DNA from 2 places in the Thiorhodovibrio winogradskyi genome. Region 2 is predicted to be linked to the other one. Evidence: predicted binding sites of a transcription regulator. Region 2 holds the regulator's gene; the other holds the start of a gene.
The links. The regulator FliA, encoded in region 2, starts transcription of late flagellar genes. The targets are predictions, from matches to a motif close to GCTAAAGTTNNNNNNNNNNCNGCCGATA.
Positions count from the first base shown of each region.

Region 1: Thiowin_RS17915 (flagellin N-terminal helical domain-containing protein) is a predicted target of FliA. The motif match lies at 4,384-4,411, and genes of this name have one in related genera.

Region 1 covers NZ_CP121472.1:3,908,798-3,918,275, reverse strand. Annotated here, with positions in the region: gene Thiowin_RS17940 (O-linked N-acetylglucosamine transferase family protein) at 1-1,513, shown strand, start outside; gene Thiowin_RS17935 (class I SAM-dependent methyltransferase) at 1,638-2,492, shown strand; partial or broken gene Thiowin_RS17930 (acyltransferase) at 2,492-2,914, shown strand; gene Thiowin_RS17925 (class I SAM-dependent methyltransferase) at 3,011-3,595, shown strand; gene Thiowin_RS17920 (CmcI family methyltransferase) at 3,592-4,314, shown strand; gene Thiowin_RS17915 (flagellin N-terminal helical domain-containing protein) at 4,603-7,197, shown strand; gene Thiowin_RS17910 (flagellar protein FlaG) at 7,297-7,752, shown strand; gene fliD (flagellar filament capping protein FliD) at 7,816-9,478, shown strand, end outside.
Region 2 covers NZ_CP121472.1:5,272,825-5,282,302, reverse strand. Annotated here, with positions in the region: gene flhB (flagellar biosynthesis protein FlhB) at 1-248, shown strand, start outside; gene flhA (flagellar biosynthesis protein FlhA) at 248-2,350, shown strand; gene flhF (flagellar biosynthesis protein FlhF) at 2,438-3,703, shown strand; gene Thiowin_RS24175 (MinD/ParA family protein) at 3,690-4,511, shown strand; gene Thiowin_RS24170 (RNA polymerase sigma factor FliA) at 4,750-5,502, shown strand; gene cheY (chemotaxis response regulator CheY) at 5,576-5,950, shown strand; gene Thiowin_RS24160 (protein phosphatase CheZ) at 6,008-6,784, shown strand; gene Thiowin_RS24155 (chemotaxis protein CheA) at 6,908-9,115, shown strand; gene Thiowin_RS24150 (protein-glutamate methylesterase/protein-glutamine glutaminase) at 9,119-9,478, shown strand, end outside.

The DNA of each region.
Region 1 (9,478 bases), 1.4 Mb from region 2:
GGCGATCGCCAGTTATCAACAAGCACTTGCTTTGGACCCAAACCGGGCCTCGGCGCACTGTAACCTCGGCGTGACTCTGCGCAACCTCAACCGGCTCGAGGAATCCGAGCACTGTTATCGCCAGGCGCTCGCGCTGCGCCCCGACTATGCCGATGCCATCGGCAACCTTGCCTGGACCTTGCATTCCCAAGGGCGCTTTCGCGAGGCGCTCGATCACTACCGACGAGCGCTCAGCATCGACCCTCGCAATGGCCGCATCCACAGTAACCTGCTGTTTACGCTGAGCAGCACTGACCTCTTCTCCCCCGGCGACCTGCGTCGCGAGGCCGAGGCCTGGGAACTGGGCGTCCTGAGTGAGGCCGAGCGCCAAGCCGCCCGGCGGCAGAGGTTCGACCTTCCTGCCGCCGGATCCAAGCGCCCCTTGCGCCTGGGCATTCTATCCGCCGAGCTCGGCAAGCATCCGGTCGCGCTCTTCTTGCGGCCCTGGCTGCGCGCGCTGGATCGCGATCAAATCAGCGTGCACATGTACCCGACAAAGCACCGACTGGAAGCAGAAAGCCAATCCTTGCGCGCACTCGCCGATAGTTGGATCCCCATGATCGGACTCAGCGATCAGGACGCCGTCGCGCGCATCCGTGCCGATCACATCGACGTCCTGATCGAAACCAGCGGCCATACCGCCGATAACCGCCTGGGCGTGATCGCGCGCCGCGCCGCCCCGGTGCAATGTCATTACATTGGATACTATGGCACCACCGGCCTGACCGAGATGGATTGGTTCATCGCCGACGAGCACCTCGTCCCCCCGGCGCTTGACGCCATCTTCACCGAGCGCGTCTGGCGGTTGCCGCGTCCATGGCTGGCTTACGACATCCCCGAAGACGCGCCCGAGCCGACCCGTGCTCCAGCCGAGGACGATTCATTGTGGCTTGGTTGCTTCAATAATCTCGCCAAGGTGGGCGAGCAAAGCCTGCGCCTGTGGGCGAAAGTGCTGCAAGCCCTGCCGACGGCCAAGCTGCTGCTCAAGGATGGCAAGGCGACAGATCCGAAAACCCAAGACCGCATCCTGGCCTTTCTGGGGGCGGTTGGCGTGACAGCAGAGCGCATTCGTTTTGCCGGCACCAGCCCGAGCTGGACCGAGCACATGGCGCAATACAACCGGCTCGACATTGCTCTGGACCCCCTACCTCTCAATAGCGGCACCACCGCCTTCGATACCCTCTGGATGGGCGTGCCACTGGTGACCCTGGCCGGTGACCGCATGGGCGGGCGCATGGGTACGGCTATTCTCTCTGGCCTTGGCCAAGCGGACTGGATTGCCCATGACGAGGACGAGTATGTCGCCATCGTTGCCCGTCTAGCGCAAGCGGCGGACATGCGTCAGACTCTGCGCCATACTCAACGCCAACGCATGCAGCAAAGTCCGCTGTGCGATGGTGGGGGGTTAGCCAGTGCCTTGGAGCACGCCTTTTTTCGGATGCTGGCCGAAGCAATGGACCTCGACAACAACTGAATGGCGCTTTGCTGGCCGCCCGAAGACTCACGGCGCAATCAAACTGGAACCCGACATGCAGCCACGCACCAATCGAATTCGCAACCCGGATACTGTAACGTCTTTTTGTGCGCCAGAGCCAATCATGCGCCTCGCGGAAGCCCGGACCCGCGTATCCGCCGCCTTGAGCCGCTGGAAGACCGACGATCCGAGCCTTGCCAACCGCGTTGCCGATGCAATCGCCCAGGAATTTCCCGACCAGGCGCCGCCCGATTCCTTTTGGGACACGGCATCGTCATCCGCTTTTCGCGATTTCTTCGTCTGGGGCCACGATCACGACTTTGGCTGTGGGCGTGTTCGAACTGGGGCCATGTCCACGCGCCACCTGGAAATTACGGCGGAGGCGATGCAGCACGGTCTTCTTCCGGCGGATCTATCCGGCGCGGGAGTCCTGGACGTCGGTTGCTGGAGCGGAGGCGATGCCCTGGTGCTCGAAGGTCTGGGCGCGCGAGTGACCGCGATCGAGGAGCACCCCATCGCCGCCAAGGCCGCCAAGCGGCTGTTTGAGCTGATTGGTTCCAGTACCCAGGTGATCGAATCCAGCCTCTACGCCGAGCGCGGCGACTGGGCTCAATCTTTCGACCAAGTCTATTGCTCTGGCGTCATCTACCATGTGACCGACCCCTTGCTCTTTACGCGTATCCTGTTCGCTTACTTGAAACCGGGCGGCAGCTTGCTGCTCGAGACCAAAGCGCTCACCGGTGCGGACGGACTCTGCGATTACTCCGGCACCATGGAAAAGGGTTGGAATTGGTATGCTCCGGATGAGATCGTGCTCGGCCGCTGGCTTGTAGATGCGGGATTCGATCCGGCGCAAGTCCAAGTGCTGCGCCGCGCTAACGGTCGCTTGCTCGGGTGGGCTAGAAAAATGGCCCCTTCTGCGCTTCGGGAGACGGCAGGGTTTTCGCGACCCGGGAGTTGGCTGGAGCAAGAGGTTTGATGGCGATGCAGCAGGCTGCCAACCATTCACACGTCATCATTCAGGCCGAGGGAGTATGCGAGATACCGGAGAGCACCGTCATCGGTGCTGGCTGCGTCCTCCATGTCGGCCGAGAGGGCAGGCTGCAAATCGGCGAATGCAACCGCTTCGCCCCCAATGTCAGCCTTCATATCGCGCACGGCTGGATGGTCACCGGTAAGGATGTTTCCTTTGGCGCTGGCTGTCAGATCTCCGAGCCATGGGGAGGAATAGCAATCGGCGACGACTGTCAGATTTCCAGCGGCGTGCTGATCGGCGGCCAGCCTCGGGGTCCGGTTCATCCTGAGCACGAGGATAGTCTCCAGCCACTCGATCACCAACAAATCAGAATCGAAGATGGGGCATGGATTGGTATGGGCGCCATCATTCACCCAGGTGTTACCATCGGCGCCCATGCGATCGTCGGCAGTGGCTCTGTCGTGACCCGCAGCATACCGCCGAACACAGTAGCTTGGGGCTCTCCCTGTCGCGTTCGTCGCATGCGACACGGCTCCGGGCTTTTCGGTCCAACAACCGATGGGACGGTTCGACTGCACATTGGCTGCGGATCTCGCTATATCCCGGGCTTCTTTCATTTGGATGCGCAGCCCTACCCGCATGTTGATCTGGTCACCGATGTCGCGCGACTCGATGAGATTCCCGACGCGACGGCGGATCTGATCTACGCCTCCCATGTGCTCGAGCACTTCGGCCGCTGGGAATTCCGTGCCACGCTCGCGGAATGGCGACGGGTGTTGAAGCCTGGCGGTCGCCTGCGACTCTCGGTGCCGGACTTCGCGGTCTGCGCCAAGCTCTACTACGAGCGCGGCCTTGCGGATGGACTGAACGGCTTGATCGGCCTCGTCTGTGGGGGGCAGCGAGATGAATACGACTTTCACCGCATGATCTTCGACGAGCCCTTTCTGACCCATGAGCTCCAGGGTCTCGGCTTCCGCCATATTCACCGCTGGAACTGGCGGGAGACTGAGCACGCCGACGTCGACGATTACTCCCAGGCTCATCTGCCGCATCTGGATAAGGAGACCGGCACCCTGGTGAGCCTCAATCTGGAGGCCACCCGATGACCGAGGGCTGGATTCCGTCCGAGCGCGGCTACCTGATCGACGATCTCTGTCGCAATCTCGCCCGCGTCTCGGCGAACGAAGGCTGGTTTCGCCAAATCTGGCTTGGCGTCGAGCTCTGGCAGATGCCGGAGGATCTCATCCGCCTGCAAGCCCTGATCTGGGACGTCAAGCCGGACTGGATCGTGGAGACCGGCACCAAGTTTGGGGGGTCCGCTATTTTCTTCGCCTCCCTGTTACAGCTTAGCGGCGGGCGGCCGGACGCCGGGGTGGTGTCGGTCGATGTGCGATTATCGGACGAGGTGCGCGATCAGATCGCGCGGCATCCGCAGGGCGGCCGGGTGCGTGCCTTGATCGAGGGCGATGCCGCCGATCCGGCGGTGATCGCCGAAATTGCCGCGCAGCTCGAGAGCAGCCCCGGTCGCGTGCTGGTCTTCCTCGACGATAATCATAACGCCGACCATGTCTACCAGGAGATGATCGGGTACGCCCCCCTGGTCTCCGTGGGCAGTTATCTGGTGGTCGCCGACACCGTGTTCGCGGATTTGGCAGGCACGCCGGTTGGCCAAACCACCGAGAAATACCCCGACGTTGCCCGCTCCAACCCCCGCGTTGCCATCGAGCGCTTTCTCGCCGAGCGGGGCGATTTTGAACGCAAACCTGCGCCGATCCCCCATGGTCCAGGCAACTTTCTCGATGCCTTCTTGCAGCGTGTTTGTTGAGCCGGCAGCGCGACCGGGCTGGTCGCTCGACACCGTGCTTTTGGCTAGGCGGATGGGAGCGCAACATGGCCTTAAGTCTGCAACCCGCCCGCCGATAAACTTCCTGAACGAAGCACATTGAGGCCGGCCCCAACGGCTGAGCTCCTGACCTGGACGCCGAACAGTCCGTCCAAGCAGCGAGCCCCACCGGAGGATCCATCGGCCCAAGACCTGCGATACAGCGGCCGATGACGAGTCTCGACAGCTCGTAGCGGCTCATCACGGCAAGCACCAACATGGAGAGCCATCATGCCCCAAGTCATCAACACGAACGTCGCATCACTCAATGCCCAGCGCAATCTGAACAAATCCCAGGAGATGATGAACCAGGTCATGGCGCGTTTGTCCTCCGGCCTGCGCATCAACAGCGCCAAGGACGACGCCGCCGGTATGGCGATTTCGGATCGTTTCACCTCCCAGATCAAAGGCATCAACCAGGCCACCCGCAACGCCAACGACGGCATTTCCATGTCCCAGGTCGCCGAGGGCGCCATGGGCGAGATGAACACCAACCTGCAGCGTCTGCGTGAATTGTCCATTCAGTCCGCCAATGCCACCAATAGCGCCAGCGACCGCAAGGCGCTAAACGAGGAAGCCCAACAGCTGATAGCCGAGATCGGCCGCATCTCCGAGCAGACCGAGTTCAACGGTACCAAACTGCTCGATGGCACCATGGACAAGCAAATTTTCCAGATTGGCGCCAATGCTGGCCAAACCTTCGAGATGTCCATCGGCAAGATGAGCACCGATAAACTCGGCGGCGGGGAAGCCGCCACCGCGAGTGCCGTCGGCAGCGACAATGCCCTGGCTTCCGGCGATTTACTGATCAACGGTGTGGCCATCAGCGGCTCATCGGCATCCGACGACACGGCATCCACCGATGCAGCGGCCTCCAGCTCGATCGCCAAGGTCGCGGCCATCAACAAACATACTGCCGAGACCGGCGTCGTCGCGACAGTCAATGCAACCGTCGCCGCGGGCTCCAAGCAAGAGCTACCCAGCTCGGCAACCAACGGTACTATTACTATCAATGGCGTCACCACCGAGAACATCGGCATCGGTGCCGGCGATGCGGAAGGTAACCGCAAGGCGGTCATTGAGGCGGTCAACGCCATCTCCGGCGAGACCGGCGTTACCGCCGTTGATACCGGGCGTGCGGAAACCGGTATCAATTTGGTGGCGGCGGATGGACGTAACATTGAGATTTCTTTCGATACGCTGACCTCGGCGAACACTGGTGTCGCTGCCGCGGACACCTATGAAGGTGGCTATAACCTTCGGTCGGTTGACAGCACCCCGATCTCCATTACCGCTGGAACCGGTGACATCGCCAATGCCGGCCTAGCCGAAGGTGTCTACCAGGCCAATACCGCGACCGTCTCCTCGCTGACGCGGCAAAGCGATTCGGCCTTTGTCGGCACTGGCGACATTTCAAGCGGCGCTGATCTATCTGGCGCCAACGCCCATACCTTCGACATCTCGCTGTCCGGCGGTGACGCCGTGACCGTGGTTCTTGATACGGACATGTCCGCCGACCAGACTGATCTTGTCGATGGCTTGCAAACTGCCATCGACGACGCGATCGGCAGTGGCATCGTCACCGTCGGCTTCAGTGACGATACCGGAGACGACGCCATCAAGCATCTCACGCTCATGTCCAATGAGCGGGTCGAGATCACTAATGTCGGTGCGATCGATGGGGGTACTGATGATGCGCTGCTCACGGCGCTCGAAGGCGCCGAGTTCGGCGGCCCAGACGCGCTGCGCGAAGGCGACTTAGTGATCAATGGCGTCGCTATCCAGGCGGCCAAGGCCTCGGACGACACCTTCTCCAACTCGGACGCCGTTAGCAGCAACAAGGCCGCAAGCGGTATCGCGGTCGCCGCCGCCATTAACGCCTCATCGGCCGAAACCGGCGTCACCGCCACGGTGCAAGCCACCGAAGTCGATGGCGGTTCCGGGACCGCTAGCACGGCAACCGACCGCGCCGGCGTGCAAGGGGCCGTCTACATCAACGGCGGGGTCTTCTCGATGACCTTGACCGACGATGCCGAGAAGGACCGTGCCACGGCGCTGGCGGAGATCAACGCCATCTCTGGCAAGACCGGCGTCACCGCCGAGGACACCGGCACCGGCCTGAAGCTCACCGCCGCCGATGGGCGCAACATCTCCATCGTCATCGACACCAACGCCGAGGCTAATGCCGGCTCGCTTTCCGATGGCGGTCTGAACAAATCCATCGATTTCTCCGGGGTGGAGATTGGCCTGGATGCCAGCCAAGACGGTATTGTCGAATATGACGTCACGGCCATGCTAAATGGCGTCGTCACCGGTAACTCGACCGTTACGCCGCTGGATATCGAAGCGTCGGACTACACAGAATTGGCAAACCGACTCGCAACAACCACAACATCTAAGGTCACCCTGAGCGCGGCCGGCCAATTCACCGTGGCCGCTGGTCAGAACGGCTCGGCTGAGCTCGAGGCGATGGGCTTCCAGGTCGGCACCTTCGGCGGCACCGATGGTGGGCAGTTCTTGAAGGATATCGACATCTCCACGGTGGAGGGCGCGACCAAGGCGCTGGAGGCGGTCGACAATGCCCTCTCGACCATCAACAGCGAGCGCGGTAACCTCGGTGCGGTGCAGAACCGGCTGACCTCGACCATCTCGGCCTTGTCCATCACCTCGGAGAACCTGAGCGCCTCGCGCAGCCGCATCCAGGATGCTGACTTCGCGGCCGAGACGGCGCAGCTCAGCAAGCTGCAGGTGATGCAACAGGCGGGTGTGGCCATGTTGTCCCAGGCCAATGCCTCGACGCAGAACGTGCTGTCGCTGCTGAGATAGGCTAGGCTTTGACTAGCGCATGATGGGCGGGTGGTGGGCCGGTGCAAGGCCGGCCCACCCGCTAACTCCAGACTGGAGTTCTTTACCGAGGACTTAATCATGGAAACCTTGCAAGGCTTAACCGGTCTGACGTCGCCGAACCCCATGCCAAGGCGCGACACCTCGGACCAAAGCACCAAAGGAGCCGCGCCAACGGAGATGCAACCACCGGCCAACAGCGCGGCCTCAGCCGCGCCCCAAGTGGTGATGCAGCCGGGCGAGAGTGGCAAGACCAACACCGAGCATCGCGGCCAGAATGATCAGCCTCCGCCGCGCGAGGAACTCGAAGGCGCGGTGCAGCAGATCAACAAGTTCGTCGAATCCATGCAGCGCTCGCTGGAATTCGCGCTCGATGAAGAAGGCGAGCAGATGGTGGTGAAGATCAAGGACGCCGACGGCGAGGTGGTCAAGCAGTTGCCGCCCGAGTCGGTGTTGGAACTCAGACGCCGTTTGACGGAAGTCGAAGGCATGATTTTCAAGGATCCGGAGGGATTCTTGGTCAAGGATCAGGCTTAGAATCCGCGCCCCCGCGTGGGCGCGCGGAGGTCAGCCTGACGCAGCAGCAACGGAGGATTTACCATGGCAACCATTACATCGACCGGCCTCGGCTCGGGCGTTGAAGTCAATAGCATTGTTCCACAGCTGGTTGCCGCCGAGCGCAAGCCGACCGAGACCCGCCTGGATCGGCAGGAAGCGGAGCTGCAGGCGAAGGTTTCCACCTGGGGCACCATCAAGAGCGCGTTCTCTGAGTTCCAGAACAGCCTGTCCGCGCTCAAGCTGCCGAACACCTTCCAGAAGGTCGCCGCCAGCTCTAGCGACGAGGGCGCACTCGGTGTATCGGCGGCGGCCAATGCCGATGTCGGCCGCTATGCCATCGAGGTGGAAAAGCTCGCGCAGAATCACACCCTCGCCTCCATGCGTTTCAGTGATCCGACCGACACCGTCGGCAGCGGGACGCTGACGCTCAAATTCGGCACCACGGACTATGATGCCGGCACCGACACCTATAACGATTTTACACAAAACCCGGATTCGTCCACCGCCACCATTATTATCGACTCGTCCAACAACACGCTGAACGGCCTGCGCGACGCCATCAACGAGGCCGGCATCGGCGTGCAGGCGAGCATTATCAACGATGGCGATGGCTATCGGCTGGTGATGAACACCGAGGACGGTGGCGCGGACAACAGCCTGCAGATCAGTGTGGCCGACAGCGACGGCAATCACACCGACACCACGGGCCTGTCGGCGCTGGCCTTCAACGCCAGCGCGACCAACATGGATCAGACCCTCGCCGCCCAGGATGCCGAGATGCTGATCAACGGCCTGCGGGTGACCAGCGACAGCAATACGGTCACCAGCGCGCTTAAAGGGGTCACGCTCAATCTGAATGCCGCCCAGGATGGCAAGGTGATCCAGGTCAACCTGAGCAAGGACAGCAGCGCGGCGACCTCGGCGCTCGAGAACTTTATCACCAAGTTCAATGAGCTGAACGACACCGTCAGCTCGGCCGCGGACTATGATCCGGCCACCGGCGTCGGCGGCATCCTGCAAAGCGATGCCCTGGTGCGCGGCGCCATGTCGCAGGTGCGCATGCAGCTGATGTCGGCGGTCGAGGGGCTGAACGGCTCGGTTCGCAGCCTGGTCGATATTGGTATCCGCACCCAGGCCGACGGCACACTGAAGTTCGACAGCGACAAATTCAAGAGCGCCATGCAGGCGGACCCGACCGGGGTCGCCGGGCTGTTCGCGTCCCAGGGGACGACCTCCGACAGCGGCATCCGCTATCAGGCTAGCACGGCGGACACCCAGGTGGGCAGCTACGCCGTAGAGATCACCCAGATGGCGACCCAGGGCCGCTTCGAGGGCGGCACCCTGCTCAGCACCGTGGTCGACGCGAGCAACGATAGCTTCAAGATCAATGTCGACGGTACCGAGTCCGGCGCCATTACGCTGACGCAGGGAACCTACACGACGGCGGAACTGGTCGCCGAGTTGCAGACCCGCATCAATGGCGACAGCGCCCTGAGCGCGGCCGGTGTCAGTGTCGACGTCAGCTTTAATGCCGGCGACAACCGCTTGGAAATGACCTCCAAGCAATACGGCGCGGTCGCGGGTATTGCCTTGCTCGATGTCGAGGGCAGCGGCCTTGGCCTGGACGACGGCCTCGGCTATGCCGGGCAGGATGTGGCCGGCACCGTCGGTGGCTACGCGGCCACTGGCAACGGCCAGGCGCTGA
Region 2 (9,478 bases):
TTCGCGAACTGGCCGGCGAGCACCTGATCACCAGGGTAGAGGCACCCAAGGTGGCGCGCGCGATTTTCTTTACCACCGAGTTGAATCAGGAAATTCCCGGCGGCCTCTTTGTGGCCGTGGCGCGCATCTTGGCTTATGTGTACCAACTCAAGCGTCCGGATTTCCATCCCGCCATGCCAAGCGACTTGCCGGTGCCGGATGAATATCTTGACCCAGCTGCCGCGCGTCGCGCACGTAAAGCCCACTGATGGCCAGCATTGCTGACGGACTCCAATCCCTGCGTGGCTTCGGGCTTGGCGCGCCCGTGCTTATCATGGCGTTGTTGTCCATGTTGGTGCTGCCGCTGCCGCCCTTTGTTCTGGATATCCTCTTTACCTTTAACATCGCGCTTTCGCTGGTCGTAATCATGGTCGCGATCTATACCCCGCGGCCACTCGAATTTGCCATCTTTCCGACCGTTATCTTGATCGCCACCCTGTTGCGTCTTGCGCTCAATGTGGCCTCAACGCGCGTGATCCTGCTCAATGGTGCCGATGGTACCGCCGCAGCCGGGCGTGTGGTGCAGGCCTTTGGTGATTTTGTTATTGGCGGTAACTTTGCCGCTGGTCTGGTGGTCTTCTCGATTCTGGTCATCATCAACTTTGTGGTCGTGACCAAGGGCGCGGGACGCGTGTCAGAGGTGAGCGCTCGCTTCACTCTCGATGCCATGCCTGGCAAGCAGATGGCCATAGACGCCGATCTGAATGCTGGCCTAATCGATCAGGAAACCGCGCGCACGCGACGCGAGGAAATTGCCCAGGAAGCGGATTTTTATGGCTCCATGGATGGTGCCAGCAAGTTCGTGCGCGGCGATGCTGTCGCCGGCATTCTGATTCTGTTCATCAATGTTATCGGCGGGATCATTATCGGCACGACCCAGCACGATATGACCTTCAATGAGGCGGCATCGAACTTTGTGCTGCTGTCCATTGGCGATGGCTTGGTGGCTCAGTTGCCATCGCTGCTGTTGTCCTCCGCCACCGCGCTGATTGTGACGCGTGTGTCGACAACCCAGGACATGGGTCAGCAGGTCACCAAACAGTTGTTTGCCAATCCCAAGGTGCTTTATGTGTCCTCTGGCATCATAGGCATCCTGGGTTTGATTCCCGGTATGCCGAACCTGGTGTTCCTTGGGCTGGCCAGCATGCTGGGTGGTGCTGGTTATCAAATGAGCCGCAAGACCCACGCCTTGGAAGAGCCCGAAACACAGGAGGCGCTGCCGCCCGGGGTTGAGGTGCCCTCGGCCGAGCAGCGCGACCTGTCGTGGGACGATGTGCCGGCGGTTGATCTGGTCGCGCTGGAAGTGGGTTATCGTCTCATTCCGCTGGTCGATCGCAGTCAGGACGGTCAGCTCATGGGTCGCATTAAGGGTGTGCGCCGCAAGCTCTCGCAGGAACTGGGTTTTTTGATCCAGCCGGTACACATTCGCGACAATCTAGAGTTGGGCCCCAATCATTATCGTATCGCCCTGCTGGGGGTGAATGTGGCCAATGCCGAGGTCTTTCCTGATCGCGAACTGGCGATCAACCCGGGGCAGGTGTTTGGCAAGGTGCCGGGTACCCCGACCAAGGATCCGACCTTCAATCTCGATGCGCTCTGGATCGATCCCTCTGATCGGGACGCGGCCCAGGGCGCCGGATACACTGTGGTGGACGCCGCCACAGTGATCGCCACCCATCTCTCGCAGGTTCTGCGCGAGAACGCCTACCGACTCATTGGCTACGAGGAAGTGCAGCATCTGGTCGATCAACTCGGGCGCCGCTCGCCCAAGCTGGTAGAGAACCTCTTCTCCAAACAGCTCTCGCTGGGGGCAGTGCTCAAGGTGCTGCAGAATCTGCTCGCCGAGCAGGTATCCATTCGCGACATTCGGACCATCGCCGAAACTTTGGCGGAACGCTCCCAGACCAGTCAAGATCCTGACACCCTCACGGCCTCGGTGCGGGTTGCCCTGGCGCGGTCCATTGTGCAGGATCTGATTGGTCCCAGTGATGAACTGCCGTTGATCGCGCTTGACCCGTCATTGGAACAGCTTTTGCATAAATCACTGCAAGCCAGTCAGGGTGAGACCATCGGGATCGAGCCCAGCCTGGCCGAGCGGGTCCAGCGTGCGGTAGCCGATGCGGCTCGCCGTCAGGAAGTGGAAGGCGCGCCAGCGGTGCTGGTGGTGGCACCAGAAATCCGCTCCTGGATCTCGAGCTGGCTGCGCGGTGCGGTGCGCAATCTCACCGTGATCGCCTTTACCGAGATTCCGGACAACAGACGTATTCGGGTGGTCGCGACCGTGGGACAGAACGATGCGCGCGCTGCTTGATAGCAACGACATGGACTTCAGGGAGACATGCTGGCGAATGCGGCCTCCCGTGACCTTAAAACCCTTGGAGCTTGATGGAGAGCACAGATGAATGTCAGGCGATATCGAGCGAAGGATATGAGCGATGCCATGCGCCAGGTACGCGAGCACCAGGGCGCGGACGCCGTAATTCTCTCCAGCCGTCGGGTGGATGGAATGCTCGAGATCGTGGCGGCATTGGACAACGAGGACGCGGCCAAGGGGTCCGCGTCCATCCGCGCCACTCCCGCGCGCTCCGGTGGGCGCCCCGGCTCGGGCGCGAGCCGCTTCTCGGGTGGACGTGGGCAGAGTCCGGTGGACTCTGATCTTGAGGCCATGCGCCGCGAGCTCAGCGATCTGCGCCACCTGCTGGTGCAGCAAAACGGGGCCAGCGAGAGTGCCCAGTGGGCGGCGCGCCATCCGCTGGCGGCCGAACTTGTGGCGGGTCTAACGGAGTGCGGCTTTCATGAAAAACTCGCGCGCAGCGTGGCGGGCGGCATTCCCGAGGAGACCAATATCGAAACCGCTTGGTCGCGGGTGCGCGCCCGTTTGTCCTCGGCGCTGACCACGGAGCAGCCCGATATCCTTGAGCGCGGTGGCATGCTGGCGCTGGTCGGGCCAACTGGCGTGGGCAAAACCACCACCATCAGTCGCCTGGCCATGCGCCAGATTCGCCGCATGGGGCGCGACGCCATCAGCCTGGTCACCCTAGATCGCCAGCGCTTGGGCGCCTATAAGCAACTCCAGGCGTTTGGCCAGATGGCCGGGGTTCCGGTCATGCTCCTTGAGAGCGAGCGCGAGTTGGCCGATCTGGCGGTGCGATCTGGCGAAGGCCGCCTGGTACTGGTGGATACCGCCGGGCAGTCAGCGCGCGATGTGGCCGAACAGCGTTTGTTCGCGCAGATTCGCTCCGAAATCGATCTGGAAACTTGGCTGGTGCTCGCCGCCACCCATCAGGGGCGAATTTTGCGCCAGGTGTTGCAAGCCTTTCAGGGGAGCGCTCCGAGCGCATTGGTGCTGACCAAGGTCGACGAAGCTGAACAGCTTGGCGAGACTCTGTCCGTGTTGCTCGAGCAGCGCCTCGGGCTCACTTTCTACAGCGATGGCCAGGGGCTTGGTGAACACTTCCATGCCGTCGACACGCTCTATCTGACGCGTTTGGCATTGCGCGAAACACCACTGCTGCGCACTGGCTCCATGCGCGCGTCAGCCGAGCGCGCGGCGACGCGTCCACTGGGTTCGGCGCCCATCGCTGATCGCCTTGGCCCGCTGGATCAGGGTATGATCCTCGAGTCGGTGGTTCCATTTAGGAAGAGCGCTCATGTCGGCCTATGAGTCCGGGCTGAAAATTCTCGCCATCGCCAGCGGTAAAGGTGGCGTTGGCAAAACCAATGTGTCGGTCAACCTGGCCGTGGCCCTGGCCCGGCTGGGCCGGCGCGTCATGCTGTTCGACGCCGACCTGGGCCTTGCCAATGCCGATCTGCTGCTCGGACTGCGTCCCGAGCGCACCCTGCATCACCTGGTTAGCGGCGAGGTCGAGGAGTTGAAAGACGTCATGGTGGAAGGGCCCGAGGGCATCCTGTTGATTCCCTCCGCATCGGGCATCGCATCCATGGCTAACCTAAGCGCGGCCGAGCATGCCGGGCTGATCCGCGCCTTCAGCTCGTATCGCGACCCTCTTGACGTGTTGATCGTCGATACCGCCGCCGGAGTGCAGGAATCGGTCACCAGTTTTTGCAAGGCGGTGCAGGAGGTGCTGGTGGTGGTCTGCGACGAGCCAGCCTCCATGACCGACGCCTATGCATTGATGAAAGTGCTGCATCAGGATCACGGCTTGCGTCGCTTCCATCTGGTTTGCAACATGATGGCCAGTGCCGAGGCCGCGCGCCGTCTGGCGCAAAAATTGTCCACGGTGCTGACCCAGTATTTGCCCGAGGTGGTGGTGGATGTCTCGGCCACCATCCCGCTTGATGAGCATCTGCGCCGGGCTGTGCGCAAGCGCGTACCAGTGGTGAGTCTGTATCCGGAAAGTCCCGCGGCGCGGGCCTTTAATGATCTGGCTCGGCGGGTCGACGGCTGGAAAACCGCTCGAGGGGGCGGCGGTCTTGGTTTCTTTGTCGAGCGCATGCTCGAACAGGCCTGAGTCACTGGCGCGGTCGCACCCTGAGAGAGCTGCTCCATGATCCGCCGTTTCATGATGCTGGAGTGGACAGGACCATGAGCCTGACCGCGAATCAGCGGCGGCATGTCCCGGCGTGGTGTCGTGCGACGGGCATTAGCCTGGCTGTCAGGCTTGGCCTTTTGGTCCTTTTTTCGGGCTACAATGCCAAAGACTGACATCGATCAAGTCGAGCACTGGGAGGCATGACCTTGCACCCGTCATGACCGCAAAGCGACCCCTTCAAGGCTATCGAAGCGATGCCGACGCGCAGTCGCCCGAGCAGCTCGTAACCGAACACGTCGACCTGGTGCGGCGGATCGCGCATCACCTGATGGCGCGCCTGCCTGCTTCGGTGCAGGTCGATGATTTGATTCAATCAGGTATGATTGGCCTGATTGAGGCTGCGCGACAGTTTCAGGGCGGGCAGGGCGCCACCTTTGCTACCTACGCCGGGATTCGAATACGCGGCGCCATGATCGATGAACTGCGGCGGTCGGATTGGGCGCCGCGCTCGGTGCATCGCAACAGCCGTCGGATTGCCGAGGCCATTCAGCGCGTCGAGGCGCGCGAGGGGCGTGCCGCGCGTGATCGAGAAATTGCCTCCGAGTTGGATGTTGGTTTGGATGAATTCCATGCCATGCTCCAGGACAACGCGGGCGTGCATCTGCTGGGTCTGGATGAACTCTTCGGTCAAGATCAAGATCCTGATCGCTTGTTGCCAGCCGATGGTTTGACGCCGATTGAGTCACTTGAGCGCGACGATTTTCGCGACGCTTTGGCGGAAGCCCTTGCCAGTCTGCCCGAGAAGGAGCGACTGGTGTTGGCGCTCTACTACAACGAGGAATTGAATTTGCGCGAGATCGGTGCTGTGATGGGAATAACAGAATCCCGTGTGTGCCAGATCCGCAGTCAGTCTGTTCATAGACTAAGGGCGCGCCTGCAGGATTGGGTGGGCTCGGGGACCGGAATCTGAACTGCTGGCGTTGGTTTGTGGTCTTCATCTAATTACTAATCGAGTTGGTTTGGAGCTGAAAGTGGATAAAGGCATGAAAATTCTCATCGTGGATGATTTTTCCACGATGCGTCGTATCATCAAGAATCTCCTGCGCGAGCTCGGGTTCAGCAACACCATGGAAGCCGATGATGGCAGCACCGCGCTGCCAATGCTGAAAAACGGCGATTTCAACTTCCTGGTGACCGACTGGAATATGCCCAACATGCAAGGCATTGAGCTTCTCAAGGCCATTCGCGCGGATGAGCGTCTCAAGAGTTTGCCAGTGCTAATGGTCACGGCTGAGGCCAAGCGCGAACAGATCATGGAGGCGGCGCAAGCCGGGGTGAATGGCTATATCGTCAAACCCTTCACGGCCGAAACGTTGAAAGAAAAGATCGATAAAATCTTTGAGCGGCTCGAAGGCTGACATTGTTCACTGCGGGTGCCCTGGCTTTACCACTGGTTCCGGAGCAGCAAGAAAATCATGCCACATCAGAATGAAGCAACACAGGCACGTCAACTCGAGTTGGCGCGCCTGCTGGTCGAGCAACTCGAGTCAGGGCAGGTCGATGAAGCTGGCCTGACCATTCAACGCCTGGGAGCCCCCTATGAGCGCGAGTTGTTCGAGGAGCTTGGGCGCCTCACCCGCGAACTTCACGACGCCCTGCGCAGCTTCCGTGACGACTCCCGCCTGATCGAAATCACCCGGTCCGAATTTCCAGATGCCAAGCAGCGCCTGAATCACGTCATTACCATGACCGAGCAGGCCACCCACCGTACCCTAAATGCGGTGGAGACCGGGCTGCCCATTGCCGAGGCGCTGCATGCTGAATCCGCGCGCTTCGCCGGGAGCTGGACCGAGTTTCGCGGTCGCAAGTTGAGTGTCGAGCAGTTTCGCGAATTGACCCGTGAGCTCGACGAATTCCTGCGCCAAACCACTGATCAAACCAAGCAGCTTGGCAGCCTGATGTCCGAGATCATGATGGCGCAGGACTTCCAGGATCTGACGGGCCAGATCATTGCCCGCGTCATCAAGTTGGTGCAGGAGGTCGAGGGGAATCTGGTCGGGCTGGTGCGCCTCTCGGGCGAACGCCTGGAGCCCGAAAAGCTCCAGTCGGCTGCTGCTGCCGCTGCTGCCAAGCCGGAACTGGACAGTTTCAAGCCAGTCGGCCCTGCTGTGCCGAATACCAAGGACACCGAGGCGGATGTGATGTCCAGCCAGGATGATGTCGATGCGCTGCTCTCGAGCCTTGGGTTCTAAGCCCTTTGCCAGGAAATAACAGCGTCATTTTCCTCGGATGGCGCACCAAGTCAGCTCCACGGGCAACCGGACGTCTCCCGACATCGCGGGAATGCATGAGCTTCATTAGTAAGAGTAAGGGCCATGGCCATCGACCCGAATGACGAAATTCTCCAGGATTTTCTTGTTGAAGCCGGTGAGCTGCTTGAGGGACTTAACGAGCAGTTGATCGATCTGGAGCAGGAACCAGACAACAGGGATTTGCTGAACGCCGTTTTCCGCAGCTTCCACACCATCAAAGGTGGCGCGGGATTTCTGAGCCTTGATTCCATGGTGGCGGTTTGCCATCGTGCCGAGGATATTTTTAATTTGCTGCGCAATGGCGAAAAGCGCATTGACGGCTTTTTAATGGACTCAATCCTGCGGGTGCTCGATGTGTTGAACGTCATGTTCAACGACATCAAATCCGGCCAGGACCCCGCGCCAGCGCCCGCGGGCTTACTCGCGGACCTCGACAAACTCGCGGTGCCGGGCAATGCCAGCCCGCCTGCCGCTCAGAGCGCGCCCCCAGCCCAGTCTGCTCCAGCCCAGTTTGCTCCAGCCCAGTCTGCTCCACCAGCCGAGCCCGACGCCCTTGGCGATATGACCGAGGCGGAGTACGACCACCTGCTCGATGCCATCAGTGGCGATTCTGTCGGCGAGCCTCCGGCCGTGGTGAAAGAGTCCAAATCCCAGGCTCCCAAGGCCGCGCCCGCGCCCGCCAACAGCGATATGATTTCAGACGATGAATTTGAGGCGCTGCTCGATCAGTTGCATGGCAAAGGCGGACAGCCCAAGCCAGCGGAGGCTCCGCCGCCACCAGAACCAATACCGGAGCCACCGCCAGAGCCAGCTCCCGCGCAAACAAGTGGCGAGCCGGCTGACCAGGCGGTCGATGAGCCACCCCCGGAAGCAGCGTTCCAGCCGCAACAAGCTAAATCAATGCAACCTCCACCGGTTCAGCCCAGGTCGGCAGCAGAACCCCCCGCCGTGTCAGCCCCAACCACGTCAGCCCCGGCTGCATCACCGGAACAACCACTGGCTACTGGAGACAGCGCCGCCGCGGCCAAAGCGCCCGCGCGCAATGCCGCCAATGCCATGGTTGAAACCTCGGTGCGGGTCGATACCCATCGCCTTGATGAAATCATGAACCTGGTCGGCGAGTTGGTGCTGGTGCGCAACCGCCTTAGCATGCTGCGCTCCCAGATGGGCGATGACGAAGTGTCCAAGGCCATCGGCTCGCTGGCGCTGGTCACGGCCGATCTGCAAACGGCGGTGATGAAAACCCGCATGCAGCCGGTCAAGAAAGTCTTCGGCCGCTTCCCGCGCGTGATCCGCGATCTGGCGCGCAATCTGGGCAAGGAAATTGACCTTGAGACCTTCGGCGAGGAGACCGATCTGGATAAAAATCTGGTCGAGGCGTTGGCCGACCCCCTGGTGCATCTGGTGCGCAACGCGGTTGATCATGGCATCGAGTCGCCCGAAGAGCGCGTGGCCAAGGGCAAGCCGCGCAAGGGCAAGGTGGTGCTCGGAGCAGCCCAGGAAGGCGACCACATCGCGCTAATCATCGAGGACGATGGTCGTGGCATGGACCCCAATGTGCTGCGCGAGAAAGCCGTCAGCAAGGGCCTGCTCGAACCCATGATGGCCGAGCGTCTGTCCGACCGCGATGCCTTTAACCTGATCTTCATGGCCGGTTTCTCCACCAAGGAGGTCATCTCCGATGTCTCTGGCCGTGGTGTTGGCATGGACGTGGTGAAAACCCGCATCGCCCAGCTCAACGGCACGGTGGAGATTGACTCCGAGCTGGGTCGCGGCACCAGCCTGCAGGTGCGCCTGCCGCTGACCTTGGCGATTCTGCCCGCGCTCATGGTCATTCTCGACGGCCGCCGCTTTGCCATTCCCCTGGCCTCGGTGTCCGAGATTCTCGATCTTGATTTGACCAAGAGTCACTTTGTTGACGATCAAGAAACCATCATGGTACGCAATCATGCCCTGCCGCTGGTCTATGTGGGGCGCTGGATTCGGCCAGAGGTGCGCATCAATGCCAGCGAGGAAGCGCATGTGGTGGTGGTCCATGTTGGCCAGCGTAAGGTTGGCCTGGTGGTGGACGGACTGGTCGGCCAGGAAGAGGTGGTGATCAAGCCCCTGGGGTTGGGTCTCAGCGGCGTGCCTGGACTTGCCGGCGCCACCATTACCGGAGATGGTGGTATTGCCTTGATCCTGGATATACCTGAACTCATGCGCACCATGGGCAAGGGTGGACTCATTAGTCGCGGCGCGCATAGCCGCGCCGTGGCGAAGGAGGTTTAAACCATGGCGTGTCGCGTGGTTGTTGTTGACGATTCAGGCTTCTTCCGTCGACGCATTGCCGAGATTCTGAATGCGGATGTCGGTATCGAGGTCGTGGGGATGGCTGCGGATGGGAAGGAGGCCATCAAATGTGTCAAGGAGTTGAAGCCGGATGTGGTCACCATGGACATCGAGATGCCGGTGATGGACGGCATCACGGCCGTGCGCCATATCATGGCGGAGGCGCCTTGTCCGGTGTTGATGTTCTCCACTCTCACCACCGACGGCGCTCAGGCCACGCTGGATGCCCTTGATGCCGGGGCCATGGACTTTTTGCCCAAGCGTTTTAGCGAGATGGCTGGAGATGAAGAAAGCGCCAAGGCG